DNA from 4 places in the Streptomyces sp. NPDC007945 genome. Region 1 is predicted to be linked to each of the others. Evidence: riboswitches for the same ligand, from Rfam matches in the RefSeq annotation. Region 1 holds a riboswitch; each other region holds the start of a gene.

Evidence for each region. A riboswitch is a leader RNA that binds a small molecule or an ion and turns the genes downstream of it on or off. The one in region 1 is predicted to bind cyclic di-AMP.
Region 2: it holds a riboswitch for cyclic di-AMP, as region 1 does, so the genes downstream of both, ACFZCF_RS21135 (peptidoglycan DD-metalloendopeptidase family protein) here and ACFZCF_RS10800 (peptidoglycan DD-metalloendopeptidase family protein) in region 1, are expected to answer to the same signal.
Region 3: it holds a riboswitch for cyclic di-AMP, as region 1 does, so the genes downstream of both, ACFZCF_RS14890 (transglycosylase SLT domain-containing protein) here and ACFZCF_RS10800 (peptidoglycan DD-metalloendopeptidase family protein) in region 1, are expected to answer to the same signal.
Region 4: it holds a riboswitch for cyclic di-AMP, as region 1 does, so the genes downstream of both, ACFZCF_RS28435 (transglycosylase family protein) here and ACFZCF_RS10800 (peptidoglycan DD-metalloendopeptidase family protein) in region 1, are expected to answer to the same signal.

The regions. Positions count from the first base shown of each region.
Region 1 covers NZ_JBIBJV010000003.1:21,087-25,287, forward strand. Annotated here, with positions in the region: gene ACFZCF_RS10795 (aldo/keto reductase) at 1-621, opposite strand, end outside; gene ACFZCF_RS10800 (peptidoglycan DD-metalloendopeptidase family protein) at 703-1,896, opposite strand; cyclic di-AMP (ydaO/yuaA leader) riboswitch at 1,908-2,058, opposite strand; gene ACFZCF_RS10805 (SpoIIE family protein phosphatase) at 2,283-3,506, opposite strand; gene ACFZCF_RS10810 (MerR family transcriptional regulator) at 3,742-4,201, opposite strand, start outside.
Region 2 covers NZ_JBIBJV010000006.1:309,762-313,962, reverse strand. Annotated here, with positions in the region: gene ACFZCF_RS21145 (STM4011 family radical SAM protein) at 1-262, shown strand, start outside; gene ACFZCF_RS21140 (SGNH/GDSL hydrolase family protein) at 264-1,076, opposite strand; gene ACFZCF_RS21135 (peptidoglycan DD-metalloendopeptidase family protein) at 1,236-2,195, opposite strand; cyclic di-AMP (ydaO/yuaA leader) riboswitch at 2,200-2,356, opposite strand; gene ACFZCF_RS21130 (tyrosine-protein phosphatase) at 2,750-3,571, shown strand; gene ACFZCF_RS21125 (DUF6126 family protein) at 3,591-3,773, opposite strand; gene ACFZCF_RS21120 (helix-turn-helix domain-containing protein) at 3,794-4,201, opposite strand, start outside.
Region 3 covers NZ_JBIBJV010000004.1:154,928-159,128, reverse strand. Annotated here, with positions in the region: gene ACFZCF_RS14900 (DeoR family transcriptional regulator) at 61-867, shown strand; gene ACFZCF_RS14895 (hypothetical protein) at 1,033-1,593, opposite strand; cyclic di-AMP (ydaO/yuaA leader) riboswitch at 1,900-2,085, shown strand; gene ACFZCF_RS14890 (transglycosylase SLT domain-containing protein) at 2,090-2,983, shown strand; gene ACFZCF_RS14885 (phosphoribosyltransferase family protein) at 2,977-4,201, opposite strand, start outside.
Region 4 covers NZ_JBIBJV010000011.1:140,795-144,995, reverse strand. Annotated here, with positions in the region: gene ACFZCF_RS28445 (septum formation initiator family protein) at 1-367, opposite strand, end outside; gene eno (phosphopyruvate hydratase) at 458-1,744, opposite strand; gene ACFZCF_RS28435 (transglycosylase family protein) at 2,033-2,761, opposite strand; cyclic di-AMP (ydaO/yuaA leader) riboswitch at 2,766-2,942, opposite strand; gene ACFZCF_RS28430 (transglycosylase family protein) at 3,207-4,201, opposite strand, start outside.

The DNA.
Region 1 (4,201 bases):
GGCGAGGCCGGCGTCGGCGGCGGTGTCGAGGAGCGGGCCCTCGTACTTCTCGCGGGCGACGAGGTTGTACTCGGGCTGCAGCGCCACGTACCGGGCGAGCCCCTCGGCCTCGGCGAAGTCGAGGGAGGCGCGCAACCGCTCGGCGGAGATGTTGGAGGCGGCGACGGCCCGCACCTTGCCCTCGCGCACCAGCTGGTCGAGGGCGGTGACGATCTCCTCCACGGGCACGGACTCGTCGTCGAAGTGCGTGTAGTAGAGGTCGATGTGGTCGGTGCCGAGGCGGCGCAGGGACTCCTCCGCGCCGGCCTTGATGGTGGTGGCGGACAGGCCCTTGAGGGGCGAGTGGGCGCCGACCTTGGTGGCGACGACGATGTCGGAGCGGTTGCCGCGGGCCGCCATCCAGCGGCCGATGATGGTCTCGGACTCACCGCCCTGGTTGCCCTCGACCCACTCGGAGTAGACGTCGGCGGTGTCCAGGAAGTTGCCGCCGGCGGCGGCGTAGGCGTCGAGGACGGCGAAGGACCGCTCCTCGTCGGCGCTCCAGCCGAAGACGTTGCCGCCGAGGGCGAGCGGGAAGACGTTCAGGTCGGAGGTGCCCAGCGGGCGCAGGGGAGAGGACATGACGTCCTCAACTCCCTGCGCCGCCGGTCGTATTCCGGTCGAGGAGCCTGAACCCCGACCGGCACGCGTACGCGTCCGGAGTCAGACCGACAGGCCCTTCGAGCGCAGCCACTCCGCCGGGTCGATGCCGGAGCCGTCGGGGGTGTGGACCTCCATGTGGAGGTGGGGCCCGGTGACGTTGCCGGTGGCGCCGACGCGGCCGATGGTCTCGCCGGTGGCGACGGTCTGGCCGGCGGCCGCGGTCATCGAGGAGAGGTGGCAGTACCAGACCTCGGTGCCGTCCTCCAGCCGCAGGACGATCCGGTAGCCGTACGAGCCGGACCAGCCGGCCGACGTGATGGTGCCGCCGTGGACCGCCTTGAGGGGGGTGCCGGTGGGGGCGGCGAAGTCCAGGCCGGTGTGGTGGCCGGAGGACCACATCGAGCCGGACTGCATGTAGGTGGAGGTGAGGGTGTAGGAGGAGAGCGGCATGGAGTAGCTGGCGGCCAGCCGGGCGAGCCGCTCGGCCTCCGCCTTCTCGGCGGCGATGCGCTCGGCCTCGGCCTTCTCGGCGGCGAGCCGCTCCGCCTCCGCCTTGGCCTTCGCCTCGGCCTCGGCCTTGGCGGCGGCCTCCGCCTGTGCCTGGGCGTCGGCGGCGGCCTTCTCCGCCGCGGCCTTCTCGGCGGCGAGCTTCTCCGCGTCGACGGCGGCCTGCTGCTGCTGTTCGGCCTGCTGGAGGATGCGGGCGCGCAGGGCCTCGCCGGCATCGGCGGCGGTGGCGGTGCGCTCCTCGGCCCGGGTGCCGGCGGTGGTGTCGGCCGGGGCGGTGTACGTGACCGAGGTGAGCGGCTTCGCGGCGACGCCGCCGGCCGCGACCGGCGCGGACGCGGTGGTGGTCCGCTCCTCCTCACCGCCGGGCAGGAGGTCGCCGACGCCGGGCAGGTCGTGGGCGTCCGGCAGGCCCAGGTCGGGCAGGTCGGGGAGGGAGATGGCGACGGGGGCCTTCTCCTGCGCGGTGGCGAGGCCGCCCGCGCCGACGGCGGCGATGACGCCGACGCCGAGGACGGTGGAGGAGCGGGCGAAGTTGGAACGCTGCTTCACGACCCGGTGCCGGCCGCCGGAGCGGCTCTCGGCGCGCAGGGAGCCCTCGGTCGGGTTCCACTCGCCGGGGGCGGGGGTGAAGGAGGCCGTCTCGTACGCGCCGGGCGCGAAGCCGTCCGGGTCGTCCGCGCCGACGGCACCCCGGGCGCCGAAGGGGTCGAAGGGGGCCTCGGGTGCAGGGGTGTTGGACGCCACGGAGGCGTGCTCCTTTCCTTCCTTCTCGCCTACCGGGTTAGCTGACGGGTTCGGAGCAGGAAGGTCTCCTACGGGCTCTTCGCACGGGGGAGGTGCGAGGGGCCCGATTCACCCCAAGGGTTGGTTCCCCGGTTCCCTTACGGGATTCGGCACATGCGCACGGAGCCGTCTCTTGCGACGGCTGGGACGACCGCGCTGCGTTATCGAACGTTAATAGACACCGCACTCCTATTCCAAGCCGTTCCCCTTGATCATTCAGTGAATTGGCAGGGAATCGCCCGAGTTGAGCCCCCTTCAGTGAGCTTCCGCCCGAACCACCGAATCTGACGTTGTGTCAATTGTTATCGCTGTGAGACCTTGTGGGCACGGACCGTGACCGGCTCCGGTCAGTGCGCCACCGGCCCCGGCGGCACCACCGGCATCGTCCGCCGCCGCTCCGGCGCCCCCGCCGTCGGCCGACTCACCGCGAGCAGCGCCATGTCGTCCGTCGACCCGCCGCCGGTGTGCCGCCGCACGTCGTCCACGAGCGCGTCGAGGAGCTCCTCGGGACCCGGGAAGACCGCCCCCGCCAGCCGGGCCGCCGGATCGTAGAAGACGCCGTGCGCGTCCCGCGCCTCCGACACCCCGTCCGTGTGGAACAGCAGCGTCGCGCCCGGCGGGTACGGCCACGCGTCGGCCCGGTCCGGCCCCACCGCCAGCTCCCCCATCCCGAGCGGCAGCGCCGCCTCGGCCGGCTCCAGCGGCTCCACGCGCCCGTCCCCGTACAGCAGCAGCGGCGGCGGATGCCCCCGGTTCACGATCCGTACGACCCCGCCCGCGCGCGGGATCTCGGCCAGCACCGCCGTCGTGAACCCCTCGACGGCGTCGAGGCCCTCGCGCCGCGTCCCCTCCCGCGTCAGGGCCCGTTCGAGCCGCGCCGCCACCCCCTCCAGGGCCGCCTCCTGCTCGGCCGCCTCCCGGAAGGCGCCGATCACCACGGCCACCGCCTCCACCGCGTCCATCCCCTTGCCCCGTACGTCGCCGACCAGGAGCCGCACCCCGTGCGGGGTGTCCTGCACGGCGAAGAGGTCGCCGCCGATGAACGCGTCCGCCTGCGCCGCCTCGTACCGCGCCGCGCACTGGAGCCCGCCGATCCGCTCCGCCGGCATCGGCAGCACCGCCCGCTGCGCCGCCTCCGCGATGACCCGCGCCGACGCGAGCCGCTCGCCGCTGCGCCGCACCACGAAGTTGATCAGCATCGCCAGCGCCGAGACGGTCACCACGGTGAGGGTCTCGGTGAGCGAGGGCACGTCGGAGAGCGTGCGGTTGTACGCGTGCAGCCCGACGGAGGCGAGGATCGCCGCGAGCCCGGTCAGCAGGGTCGTGAGCCGGGAGAAGAACGGCGCGGCGATCAGCGGGGCGGCGGAGAACAGCGGCGCCGCCGTGTACGCGGGCGGGGTGCACAGGTCGAAGACCACCCCGCCGAGGATGATCAGCGGCGGCAGCGCCCGCAGGAACCTCCGGGTCGCCCCGAAGGCCACCGGCGGCCGCGGCTCACCCCCGTAGGGGCCGCGGGGCGCACCGGACCCGGCGATACGGCCGCCGGGCTCCTCGCCCCGAGGGTGTGCCACCTGAGAACTCCTGACCGGTCGGGGCCCGCCACCGGACCGTGCGGGCCTGGACCCGCGACCGCACACCCCTCAAGCCTCCCCGACCCGGGCCCGCCCGGCGACCGGCGGCGTCCGACCGGCTGACCCGGGGGCGCGCCGCCCCTTTCCCAGGCACGCGGTCGGCCTCCCCTCCCCAGCAGGCCGACCGGTGCGGTTCTGGCCGCCGTTTACTTCAGGCGCGGGCGCCCCACCGGCCTCACAGGTTCCGCTCGGCCCACACCGTCAGGGCGTCCCGCACCAGGACGGCGGTGCCCTCGCCGTGCCGGTCGTAGTTCTTGGCGAACCTCGGGTCGTCCACGTACATCCGGCCGAGCCCGATCAGGTACTCCTTCGTCGGCGTGGTGGTGCCCGACAGCCACAGGTACTGCCTCCGGGCCAGCGCCTGCACCTCGTCGCTGTCCGCCGCGAGCCCGGCCGCGGCGGCCGCGCCGAAGTCGCGGGCGATGGCCGCCTGCGTCTCCATGAACTCCTTCTTCTCGGCGTCGCTCAGCGAGCGCCACCAGCGGTCGCCCCGCTCGTACGCGTCGCGGCCCCACCGTTCGGTGACCTCCGCCTCGTACCGCGTGTGATCGAAGCCGTCGAAGACTTCCTCGGCCATGAGCCGTTCTCCTCTCTCGGTCTTGTGGAGAGTGGTCCGCACGGCCTCGATCTGCCGC
Region 2 (4,201 bases), on a different contig from region 1:
GCACCGCTCGGCGGGGCTGCCCTGCCGGACCGGCGAGTCGGTGGTGTCGGTGGACGGCGCGGGGACGGTGCGCCGCTGCCACTTCGTCAGGGCCGAGCTCGGCAACCTGTACGACGGTTCGTACCGCGCGGCCCTGCGGCCCCGGGCCTGCCCCCTCGCCGTCTGCGACTGCCACATCGGCTACGTCCACCTGGAGACGCTGCCGCTGTACGACGTCTTCGCCGGCGGGGTCCTGGAACGGATCCCCGCCGGCCGCCCCTGATCTACAGGGGCATGAGGTCGGGGCGCTTGGCCGCGACGTGGTCGCCGGAGCTCTCGCCGCGCAGCCGCCGTCCGATCCACGGCACCAGGTACTCGCGCGCCCAGTGGATGTCGTCGCGGCGGACCTCCAGGGGCCCGCGGGCGGGCAGCGGCGGCCACGCCTGGTCCGGGTCGGCGGGCACCGGCAGGCCGAGGACCTGGGCGGCGCGCAGCGCGACCCGGGTGTGGCCCTCGGGCGAGAGGTGCAGCCGGTCGTCGTCCCAGGCCCGCCGGTCCTGCACCGACCTCAGCGACCACAGGTCGAGGACCGGGCAGTCGTAGCGGTCGGCGATGGCGCGGACGTGGGCCGTGTACGTGGCGATCTTGCCGCGCAGGTGCTTGAGGACCGGTACGTCACGGGTGTCGAATCCGGTGGTCACCATGACGGTGCCGACGGCGGAGGTGAGGTCCCGCACCGCCCGCTCGAACCGCTCGGCGACGTCGTCGGGGTCGGTGCCGGGGCGGATGATGTCGTTGCCGCCCGCGCAGAACGTGACCAGGTCGGGCGCGAGCTCCTTGGCCCGGGGGACCTGCTCGCTCACGATCTGGTCGAGGAGGCGGCCGCGGACCGCGAGGTTGGCGTAGCGGAACTCCTGGTGGTCCGGCAGCTGGTCGGCGAGGAGCACCGCGAAGCGGTCCGCCCAGCCGACGTAGGTCCCGTCCGGTCCCGGGTCTCCGACGCCCTCGGTGAAGCTGTCGCCGATCGCCGCGTACGACCCGATTCCCCCGACCGCCCCGAACACGTTCTCTTCTGTTGCTTTCGAATCGTCTGCCACGACAGCACATCCTTCCTTTTCGGATGTGACCTACGCGACCGTAAGGAGGGGTTGACGACGGGTGATATATGCCACCGATAAAGAATTTGCCAAGCCCGGAACAGGGCGAGGGCCCGGCACGTACGTGCCGGGCCCTCGGTGGCCGTGGGGCCGGTCGCGTCAGATCGCGACGCCGTGCTGGCGCAGGTAGGCCAGCGGGTCGATGTCCGCGCCGTAGCTGGGCGAGGTGCGGATCTCGAAGTGCAGGTGCGGGCCGGTCGAGTTGCCGGTGGAGCCGGAGAGACCGATCTGCTGGCCGCCGCTCACCGACTGGCCGGCGGAGACGGCCAGGGAGGAGAGGTGGGCGTACTGCGAGTAGTTGCCGTCGGCGTGCTGGATGACGACCTCGTTGCCGTAGGCGCCGCTCCAGCCGGCGGAGACGACCGTGCCGGCGCCGACGGCGCGGACGGTGGTGCCGGAGGAGGCGATGAAGTCGGCACCGGTGTGGTAGCCGGAGGACCACATGGAGCCGGAGGCGCGGTACGGGGTGGAGACGCCGCCGGTGACCGGGGCGACCCAGCCGGTGGCGGCCGGGGCGGCGGCCGGGGCCGCGGCGCGCTCGGTGGAGCGGGAGGCGCGGGTCTGCTCGGCGGCCTTCGCCTTGGCCTTCGGGGCGGCCTTGACGGCGGCCTTCGGGGCGGCGGCCTTCGGCGCGGCCGACTGGGCGGCGGGCTTCGGGGCCGCGGCCCCGGCGGGGTTCTTGGCGCCGAGGGTGAGCTTCATGCCCGGAAGGATCAGCGAGGGGTTCTCGCCGACGACCTGCCGGTTGTCGGCGTAGAGCCGCTTCCAGCCGCCGGCGACGTCGTGGTCGGCGGCGATCTTGGACAGGTAGTCGCCGGCGACGACGGAGTACGTGGTCGGGGCGGCGGCGGCCTTGGCGGCCGGGGCGGCCTGGACCTGGGCCTGCGCGGTGGCGGCCACGGTGCCGGCGACGGCGGCCGGGGCGGCCTGCTCGGCGGCGTGGGCGCCGGTCGCGCCGAACAGCGGCAGGGCGACGACGGCGCCACCGGTGCCGGCGGCGACGAGGCCACGGGTGATCAGGGTGGACTTCTGGCGGCGGTGCTTACCCTTTGCGGGCATGGCGAATTCCTCTCCGGCGCCTGCGAGGTGAGCTGTCGGGTTCGGACTGGAGATGTCCGGCCGCGATTCTCACGCGACTTCACCCCGAGCCGTCCTGCGTCGCGGGACCGGCGTACTTCCTTGGGTCCCCCGCTCCTGCCACGCGTGGACGGGTGTGAATTCCGGACGGTGGCAGGATTCGGCGGTCCGACCGGATTGACGGCGACGCTAGACGAGCGGGGTCGGCGGGAACAAGCCACGGAATTCGACGGGCATTCCGGGACGATCTTCGGGCCCGAAATTCCGGTCACCCTCCGTGGATGACGGCCCCTCGAAACCCTTTTCAGGGCGGGTGGTTGGCCGGGGCGGTCGGCCACGATCCGTCACTTCTATGACCCTGCTCACGCACGGAATTCCATCTCCCCCTCAACCAGGGCTTGTTATACCAAGACCTTCCAATACGGACAGATCGCCCATTACCGGCCAGGGGGGTGCGCGGCGACCCGCCCGCCGGGATGATTGCCGGGGGAACCGATCTCGTACGGCCCCGTGAACGCCTACCCCCAGGAGCATCCGTGACGCAGCAGCTGCCGCAGGTCCAGCCCCTCGACTCCGGCGAGCCCGAGCTCGCGGCGGTCCGCAACTTCCGTGACGTGGCCGGGCTGCCCACCACCGACGGACGCGCGGTCCGGCCCGGCGTCCTCTTCCGCAGCGGTCACCTCGCCGAGGCCACCGAGTCCGACGCGGCCTTCCTCTCCGGCCTCGGCCTGCACACGATCTTCGACTTCCGCAACGAGGCCGACGCCAAGGTGGAGGGCCCGGACGTGGAGCTCCCGGGCGTGCGGAACGTGAACATACCGCTGAGCGACCCGGCGGACGGCAAGGAGTTCTGGCGGATGGTCCGCGAGGGCGACCTCGACACGCTGCGGGGACTGCTCGGCGACGGCAGGGCGGCGGAGCGGATGACCTCCGCGTACCGCCGGATGATCGTGGAGCGGACCGCCGAGCACAGCCGGATCCTGCACTCCCTCGCCGAGGAGGCCGTCCCGGTCCTGATGCACTGCGCGGCCGGCAAGGACCGCGCCGGGCTCTCGATCGCGATCACCCTGCTCGCGCTGGGCGTGGAGCGCGAGGCCATCGAGGCCGACTACGTGAAGTCGGGCGCCCCGCACCGGCGCTACAAGGTGCGCCGCAGCTCCACCGCCCGGGACGCGATGGCGCCCGAGGTGATGGAGCTGCTGAGCCCGCTCTTCGACGCGCGGGTGGAGTACCTGCGGGCCGCCTTCGAGACCATCGAGACGACCTGGGGTTCCGTCGACGCCTACCTGGCGGACGGCCTGAAGCTGGCGCCGGAGACCCGTGAGCGGCTGCGGGAGCGGTTCCTCACGGAGGCGTGAGGCCGCGGGTCCGGCGCGGTCACTGGTTCTGCCCGCCCAGCATGAAGAGCAGGTAGAGGAAGCCGGCGAAGAGGTGACCGGCGATCAGGTAGGCGAAGAGGCGGAGCACCAGCCCCTTGGGGAACTTCCCCTCGCCGCGCTCCTCACCGGTGACCGCGGCGGGCGCCTTGGACGGGGCGGAATTCACTGACTTGTCGGACATGTCGACCAACCCTTCGGGACTCAGCGGGCGTGCGGGGTGCCGCCGCCCAGACACAGCTCGGCGGCCGGGCTCTGCAGGAGCGTGTGGACGAAGAGCACCTCGGCGCCGGCGCGGCCGGCCGCGCCGATCCGGTGCGGGGTGAGCGAGTCGAAGTGCGCGCTGTCCCCGGGGCCGAGCAGGTGGACGGTCTCGCCCAGGGCGAGCCGGACCTCCCCTTCGAGCACGTGCAGCCACTCCTCGCCGGGGTGGACACGCACGATGTCGGCCCGGGTGGCGTAGGGCACGTGGACGCGCAGGCACTGCATGGCCCGGCCCGCGCCGCCCGCCTGCCGGTAGATCCAGCCGTCGGCCTCGACCGGCTCGGAGCGGTCGGCCCGGATCACCGGGTCGCGCTCCGCGGGGGTCTCGCCGAGCAGCTCGGCGACCGT
Region 3 (4,201 bases), on a different contig from region 1:
AGGCTTCCCTGCCCCGGCGGCGTACGATCGAGGCCGCAACCACGGGAGGATCGGTCCGGCATGTCCAAGCACGAGCGGTGGAACGCGCTCCTGGAACTCCTGGCGTCCGCCGGAAAGGTGGAGGTCGAGGAGGCGGCGGCCGCCCTGGACGTCTCCGCCGCCACGATCCGCCGCGACCTCGACGAACTGGCCGAGCAGCGCCTCCTCGTCCGCACGCGCGGCGGGGCCGTCGCGCACGGCGTCTCGTACGAACTGCCGCTGCGCTACAAGTCGGGCCGGCACGCGGCCGAGAAGGCGCGGATCGCCGCGGCGGCGGCCGAACTGATCACCCCCGGCGAGGTCGTCGGCCTGAACGGCGGGACGACGACCACCGAGGTGGCGCGGGCCCTGGCGCTGCGCTTCGCGGGCGAGCGCGCCGAGAGCGGAACCCCGACCGCCGCCTCCGGCCCCGCCCTGACGGTGGTCACCAACGCGCTGAACATCGCCGCCGAGCTGGCGGTGCGTCCGCAGATCAAGCTCGTGACGACCGGCGGGGTCGCGCGCCCGCAGACCTACGAACTGGTGGGCCCGCTGGCCGCCGGCGTCCTGGGCGAGGTCGCCCTCGACACCGTCGTCCTCGGGGTGGACGGGATCGACCCGGAGTTCGGGGCGATGGCCCACCAGGAGGAGGAGGCCGGCATCAGCCGGCTCTTCGCGGAACGCGCGAGCCGGGTCGTGGTGGTGACCGACGCGTCGAAGCTGGGACGGCGCGCCTTCGCCCGCATCTGCGGCCTGGACCGGGTCGACCTGCTGCTCACCGACACCGCGATCGACGCCGGTACGGCGGACCGCCTGTCGGAGGCCGGCGTCCGCGTCCTCACGGTCTGACCACGTGACGACCTGACGGTCGGCGCGTCGCACGAGGTGGGCTCCGCGGACGGCCGGCACGAGGTCACGATCCGGCTGCCCCCGACCGCGCCCGGCCGCGCCGCCGCACCGGCCACGTCGGGACGGGCGCGCCGAGCGTCACCGGCCGACCGGCTCCCCGCGCGGTCACCGCCCGGCCAGGGCCGCGCGCCGGATCGTGGCGTCGAGGAGCGCGAGCGCGTCCTCTGCGGTACGGCCCGGGGCGCGATTCCAGGGGCCGATGAGCCCGTGCCAGCCGCGGGACCGCAGCTCGGTCATGATCCAGGCACCGGCCTCGTTCATGGTGGCCGCGCTGCCGTGGCCGAGCCGGTGGGCGGCGAGGAGGGCGCCGCAGAGGCAGCGGGCGCCGCGCGCGTCGCGCAGCTTGTACGGGGTGTTCTGCCACCCCCAGTCGGTCAGCACCCGGCGCGCGTACGCCAGGTGGACGGAGGGGCGCACGTCGGCCCGGCCGATCCTGCGCCACACGTGCAGCCGGTCCGGGAGGGCGGCACCGATCCGGCCGGGCAGCGGGCGTTCGGCGGGCGGGGCCGGGGGCAGCGTGCCGAGCGCGTCCAGGGCTTCGGCGACGAGCCGGTCCACGGGGACGGAGAGGAGACTCCGCCAGGCCTCGGGGGCGGCGCTCTCGTAGAGGCGGGCCGCCTCGCGGTCGAGGGCGTCGGGGTCGGTCAGCAGGGCGAGGGAGGACATTCCCCCATCATGAGCGGCAATGTCTGCTTTGCGCGCTATGCGCCATACCTCTCACCCTCAAGTCATCACACAATTCCCCTAAAGGAGCTAGACGCCCTATTCGGACATTGCGCCTGCCGTGACGCGACTCACTTTCTCCGCCTCGCGAGCGGCCGTCCCTCCGTCACCACCCGCACGGGACAAGGGATTCCGGATCGCACGCCGAAATGATGGATCTTCAATTCCATCCATTCGATCTTCGGCTCCTGATTTCCCGTGCATTCGCGTCTTGTTCCCCGCGGTATTCCTCGCCTACGGTCACCTCCATTCGGACGGACGCCGAATCCTGCCACCGCCCGAAAGACCACCCATTTCACCCGACGGCAGGAGCGGGGGACCCACCACACCGCCGTTCCGGAGGTCCGGAACGGCTCGGGGTGAAGCCGCGTGCGCGCGGCCGGACAGCTCCAGTCCGAACCCGACAGCTCACCTCGCAGGCGCCGGAGAGGAAACCGTCATGCCCGCTCACGGCAAGCACCGCCGCCCCCGACGCAGCCCCGTCACCCGAGGTCTCGCCTTCGCCGGCACCGGCGGCGTGGCCCTCGCCCTGCCCCTGGTCGTGCCCGCCACGGCCGGCGCCGCGCCCTCCGCGCAGCCGGCGGCGCCGACCGCCGCCGTCACCGCCCGGGCCGTCGCGGCCGTCGCCCCCCAGGCGCCCACCGCCCCCGCGGCCCCCCGCGCGTACACCGTCGTGAAGGGCGACTCGCTTTCCCTGATCGCCCACCGAAAGGGAATTCAGGGCGGCTGGAAGTCGCTTTACCAGGCGAACAGGGAAGCCGTGGGTGACGATCCGTCACTCATTCACCCGGGCCTTGAACTGACGATTCGTCGGGATTCCGCCGAGCGCGCCGCCGAGCCGGTCACGAAGACCACCGCGAAGACGGCCGCGAAGCCGGCCCGCAAGGCCGCCGCGAAGTCCGCCGAGGCCGCGTCCGCCGGTTCCGCCGAACGGGCGAGCCGCTCCGCCGCCCGTGCCGCGGCCCCGGCCGTCCAGGCCCAGCCGGCCGCCGCGAAGGCCGCCCCCCGGTACGCCGACAACCTCGACGGCTGGATCCGCGAGTCGCTCGACGTCATGGCCCGCTACGGCATCCCCGGCTCGTACGACGGCATCCTCCGCAACGTGATGCGCGAGTCCTCCGGGAACCCCCTTGCCGTCAACCTCTGGGACTCGAACGCCGCCAAGGGCACCCCCTCCAAGGGCCTGCTCCAGGTCATCGACCCGACCTTCGCCGCGTACCACGTGCCGGGCACCTCCCTCGACCCGTACGACCCCGTCGCGAACATCACCGCCGCCTGCAACTACGCGGCCGACCGGTACGGCTCCATCGACAACGTCAACGGCGCCTACTGATCCGTCCCGCCGGTCACGGCGGCGAAGTGGGCCGCGAACCACTCCGCCGCCAGCGCCGCCACCTCCTCCAGGGCCCCCGGTTCCTCGAAGAGGTGGCCGGCGCCCGGCACGACCTCCAGCCGGCTCTCGCAGCGCAGCAGCGCCTCGGCCCGCCGGTTCAGATCGAGGACGAGCTCGTCGGCGCCGCCGACGATCAGCAGCGTCGGGGCCCGCACCCCGCCGAGCCGCTCCCCCGCCAGGTCGGGCCGTCCGCCCCGGGACACCACGGCCGCCACGTCGTCGTCCTCTTCCGCCGCCGCCCACAGCGCGGCGGCGGCCCCGGTGCTGGCCCCGAAGTAGCCGCGCGGCAGGCCGCCGGTGCCGGACCGCCCCGCCGCCCAGGCGGCGGCGCCGCCCAGCCGATCCGCGAGCAGCGGGGTGTCGAAGACCCGTGCGCGGTCGCCCGCCTCGGTCTCCGTGAGCAGGTCGAAGAGGAGGGTGGCGAGCCCGGCCCGGTTCAGGGCGGCCGCCACCGCGCGGTTGCGCGGGCTGTGCCGGCCGCTGCCGCTGCCGTGCGCGAAGAGCACCAGGCCCGACGCCCCGTCGGGCATCGCCAGCTCGCCCGGCAGCTCGCCGCCCCCGGCCGCGACGCTTACCGCCGTGTGCCGGACGGCCGGCCCGCGTGCCGCCCGGCTCCGGTCGAGGCGGGCCACCACCTCGGCGTCCGGCGTCTGGTCGAACGCCCGGTAGAACTGCCCGACCGCGTAGAAGTCCTCCGGAGTGTGCACGGCGACCGTCTCGTCGGCCTCGCCGCGGACCCGCGCCGTCCAGCCGTACGGCGCCACGGGGACGGCCAGCACGATCCGGGCGGCTCCGGCGGCGCGTACCGCCCGGCAGGCGGCGAGCGCGGTCGCGCCGGTGGCCAGCCCGTCGTCGACGACCACCGCCGTACGCCCCTCCAGCGGCACTGGCCTGCGGCTGCCCCGGTACGCGCGGGACCGCTCGGCCATGACCAGCCGCTCGCGCTCCTCGGCCGCCTCCAGCTCCCTGCCGGACACGCCGGCGTCGCGCACCACCTGCTCGTTCACCACCCGGACGCCGCCCTCGCCGATGGCCCCCATGGCCAGCTCCGACCTGCTCGGCACGCCCAGCTTCCGCACCAGGCAGATGTCCAGCGGCGCGTCGAGCGCCTCGGCCACCTCCGCCGCCACCGGCACCCCGCCGCGCGGCAGCCCGAGG
Region 4 (4,201 bases), on a different contig from region 1:
TCACGGTGAAGCCGGTCTCGCCGGGGAGCACGTAGTGGAGGTGCTCGCGGGCGAGGCGCCGGACGTAGGCCGGGTCCTGGAGGCGGGCCTTCTCGTCCCGCAGCTCCTCGACCCGCCGGGCCGCCTCGGCCGCCCTGCGCTCCTGTTCGGCGATCTCGCCCTGCTGGGAGACGTAGCTCCTTATCGGGTAGGCGAGGGCGACGACGAGGGAGCAGACCACTAGGGCGAGGAAGGCGGCGCGGCCGGTGAGCCGGGAGCGCCGGGCCTGGCGGCGGGTCTGGGAGCGGTAGACACGGGCCGCGGTCTGCTCGCCGAGCAGCCTGATCCGGGTCGCGGTGGAGAACCGGTCCCCGTTCTTCACGGCCATGCCGTCTCGCCTCCCCTGATCGCGCGTACGTCCCCGCACACGGTACGGGACCGTGTGCGGGGACGTACGTAACTACAGGCGCCGGGCAGGTCAGCCCTTGAAGCGCGGGAAGGCGCTGCGGCCGGCGTAGACGGCGGCGTCGTCGAGGATCTCCTCGATGCGCAGCAGCTGGTTGTACTTGGCGACGCGCTCGGAGCGGGCCGGGGCGCCGGTCTTGATCTGGCCGCAGTTGGTGGCGACGGCGAGGTCGGCGATGGTGACGTCCTCGGTCTCGCCGGAGCGGTGGGACATCATGCACTTGAAGCCGTTGCGCTGGGCGAGCTCGACGGCGTCGAGGGTCTCGGTCAGCGAGCCGATCTGGTTGACCTTCACCAGGAGGGCGTTGGCGGACTTCTCCTCGATGCCGCGGGCGAGGCGCTCGGGGTTGGTGACGAAGAGGTCGTCGCCGACGAGCTGGACCTTGTCGCCGAGCTTCTCGGTGATGACGTTCCAGCCGGCCCAGTCGTCCTCGAACAGCGGGTCCTCGATGGAGACGAGCGGGTACGCGGAGACGAGCTCCTCGTAGTACTCCGTCATCTCGGCGGCGGAGCGCTCCTTGCCCTCGAAGAGGTACTTGCCGTCCTTGTAGAACTCGGAGGCGGCGACGTCCAGGGCGAGGGCGACGTCCTTGCCGGGCACGTAGCCGGCCTGCTTGATGGCCTCCAGGATGAGGTCGAGCGCCTCACGGTTGGAGCCGAGGTTCGGGGCGAAGCCGCCCTCGTCGCCGAGGCCGGTGGAGAGGCCCTTGGTCTTCAGGACGGACTTGAGGGTGTGGTAGACCTCGGTGCCCCAGCGGAGGGCCTCGGAGAAGGACTCCGCGCCGATCGGGGCGATCATGAACTCCTGGATGTCGACGTTGGAGTCGGCGTGCGACCCACCGTTGAGGATGTTCATCATCGGAACGGGCAGCAGGTGCGCGTTCGGTCCGCCGAGGTAGCGGAAGAGCGGGAGGTCGCTGGCCTCGGAGGCGGCGTGCGCGACGGCGAGCGAGACGCCGAGGATGGCGTTGGCGCCGAGCGACGACTTGTCCGGGGTGGCGTCCAGGTCGAACATGGCCTGGTCGATCAGGCGCTGCTCGGTGGCGTCGTAGCCGACGAGCTCCGGGCCGATCTGCTCGATGACGGCGAGGACGGCCTTCTCGACGCCCTTGCCGAGGTAGCGGTTCTGGTCACCGTCGCGGAGCTCCAGGGCCTCGAACGCACCGGTGGAGGCACCGGACGGCACGGCAGCACGGCCGGTGCTGCCGTCGTCGAGGCCGACCTCGACCTCGACCGTGGGGTTGCCTCGGGAGTCCAGGATTTCCCGGGCTACGACGACGTCGATGGACGGCACGAGCATCTCCTTCTGGGATGTGACGCTAGGTGTGACGCATGGGTCGCAAGGTCTCGTTCGCCTTGCGACAAGAGCCTAACCGGCTCCGGCGCTCCAGCCAGCCGACCGCCCGTCCCCTGGGACGAAAAAGGGCCCAAGAGCATGCAGGAGGGGACGAAAGGACCGTGAACTACTGGACGGTAACGACGGAACCCCGGTCCCGAGCCACGGGGGAAGGGGCTCGGGACCGGGGTGGTCACCGCGGGAGGGTCGTCGGGCGCCGGTGAGCCGCCGGACTCACCGGTGCCGCGGGGCTCACTTCAGGTGGAGCTGCTGACCCGGGTAGATCAGGTCGGCGTTCTCGACGACGTCCTCGTTGAGCTCGAAGAGCTCGGCCCAGCCGCCGTCGACGCCCTGCGCCTTGGCGATCTTGCTGAGGGTGTCGCCGGCCACGACCTTGTACTCGCCGTCGCCCTTCTTGACCTTCTTGCCGGTCGGGGTGGTGACGGTCTTCTTGGCGGCGGCCTGCGGAGCGGCCTGGGTGCGCGGCTTCGGGGCCTGGCGCTGCTCGCTGCGGGTGGCGGGCTGCTCGGCGGAGCGCTTCGGGGCGCTCTGCTGCGGGGCGCTCTGCTGCTGCGGGGCGGCGGCCTCGGCGGCGCCACCGTCGTAGGAGGCGGAGGAGAGGCCGACGCCGCAGCTCGGCCAGGCGCCCTTGCCCTGGCCCGCGAGGACCTTCTCGGCCACGGCGATCTGCTGCGACTTGCTGGCCTGGTTGGCCGTGGGGGCGTAGGCGGTGCCGCCGTACGCGGCCCAGGTGGAGGCCGAGAACTGGAGGCCGCCGTAGTAGCCGTTGCCGGTGTTGATCGACCAGTTGCCGCCGGACTCGCACTGGGCGACGCGGTCCCACTCGGAGGCGGTGGCGGCGGAAGCGGTGCCCGCGGCCATCAGCGGGGCGGCGACGGCCGCGCCGGTGACGCCGACGAGGGCGACGACGCGGGTGGCCTTGGAGGGACGACGACGCTTGCCCGTGCCGGAGAACAGCATGGAGTTTCCTCTTCACCGACGCCTGTGAGGTGAGCTGTCGGGTTCGGGCTTGAAGAGTTCGCCCGGCCACACGTCCTTGCGTGCGGCTTCACCCCTAGCCGGTCGTTCCGTCCGTCTGGTCGACGGCCGGGACCGGCACGAACCTTGGGTCCCCCACTCCTGCCTGCGGCGCTTTCGCGACGACAGTTCCCGGCGACCGACGGCAGGACTCGGCGTTTCGGTCGACGGGGCCCGCGGTGGCGAGCGGTGACGACCGTAGACACACAGGTGCTCGAAGTTCAAAGAGGCTTACGTCGGACAAAACGCCCTTACTTGCACTCCGTCAGACCTCGTTTGCGCAGGTGAGGCCTGACGGAAGCAAAGTTTGCGGACGCGACACGCCAGTTGGGGCGAAGAGACCCATGTCTCACTTTCCTAAAAGCGGACATACACCCCTGAAGCGCCCTCACTTCGCCGCGGCGTCCGCCTTCAGCTCAAGGCTCTGACCAGGGAGGATGAGGTCCGGATCGGCCCCGACCGTCTGGCGGTTGGCGTCGTAGAGGGCGTCCCAGCCGCCGACAAGATCGTTCTCCTGAGCAATCTCCGACAGGCTGTCACCCGGCCGCACGGTGTAGGCGTCACTTGCGTCCGACTTGACGGTAGTTGATGTGACCTTGTCCGCAGCTGCGGCATGTCGCCCGTAATCCTGCATAGTGTCCGTTACGCCACTTTCCTCCGGGGCGGCCTCGCCCCGGTGCTTGCCCGTGCCCGGCGTCGCCGACGGCGCGTCAGGCGTGCCCTCCGCGCCGGGGGTCACCGGGGTGGTGGGCGCCAGGGGGGCCTCGGGGGCCTCCGGCGTGTCCTCCGGGGCGCCGGGCGTGCCCGGCGTGCCCGTGGAGGCGTCCGGGGCCGCCGGAGTGGTGCCGGTGGGCGCGTCGGGGGTGGCGGTCGCGGGCGGCGGGGTGGTGGCGCCGGCGGAAGGCGGCGTCGCGGGCGCGACGGGGGCGGTCGGGGCCGCCGGGGCCGTCGGGGCGGTGGTGCCGCTCCCCTTCTCCTCCACGGCCTCGGGGGCCCGCGGCGTCGTCTCCGTCGCCTCCTCGGCCTCCTCGACCTCGGCGGGCGCGGAGGGCACGGCGGTGCCGCCGGTCCAGTTGGACTCCGGCGCCACCCCGCCCTCGTCCTCCTGCTGGACGGCGGGGCCCGGCCGCACACCCGTGGGCTTGCCGTCGTTCTTCAGGCCCGCGATCGGGGCGCAGGTGTCCCAGTCGGTGCTGCCGGCGGAGAGCGCCACCTCGGCGACGGCGATCTGCTGGGCGCGGCTGGCGAGGTCGGGGCTGGGGGCGTACGCGAGCCCGCCGTGCCGCTCCCACGCCTCCTGCGTCATCTGGAGGCCGCCGTACGCGCCGTTGCCCAGATTGGCGCTCCACTGGCCGCCGGACTCGCAGGCGGCGACCCGGTCCC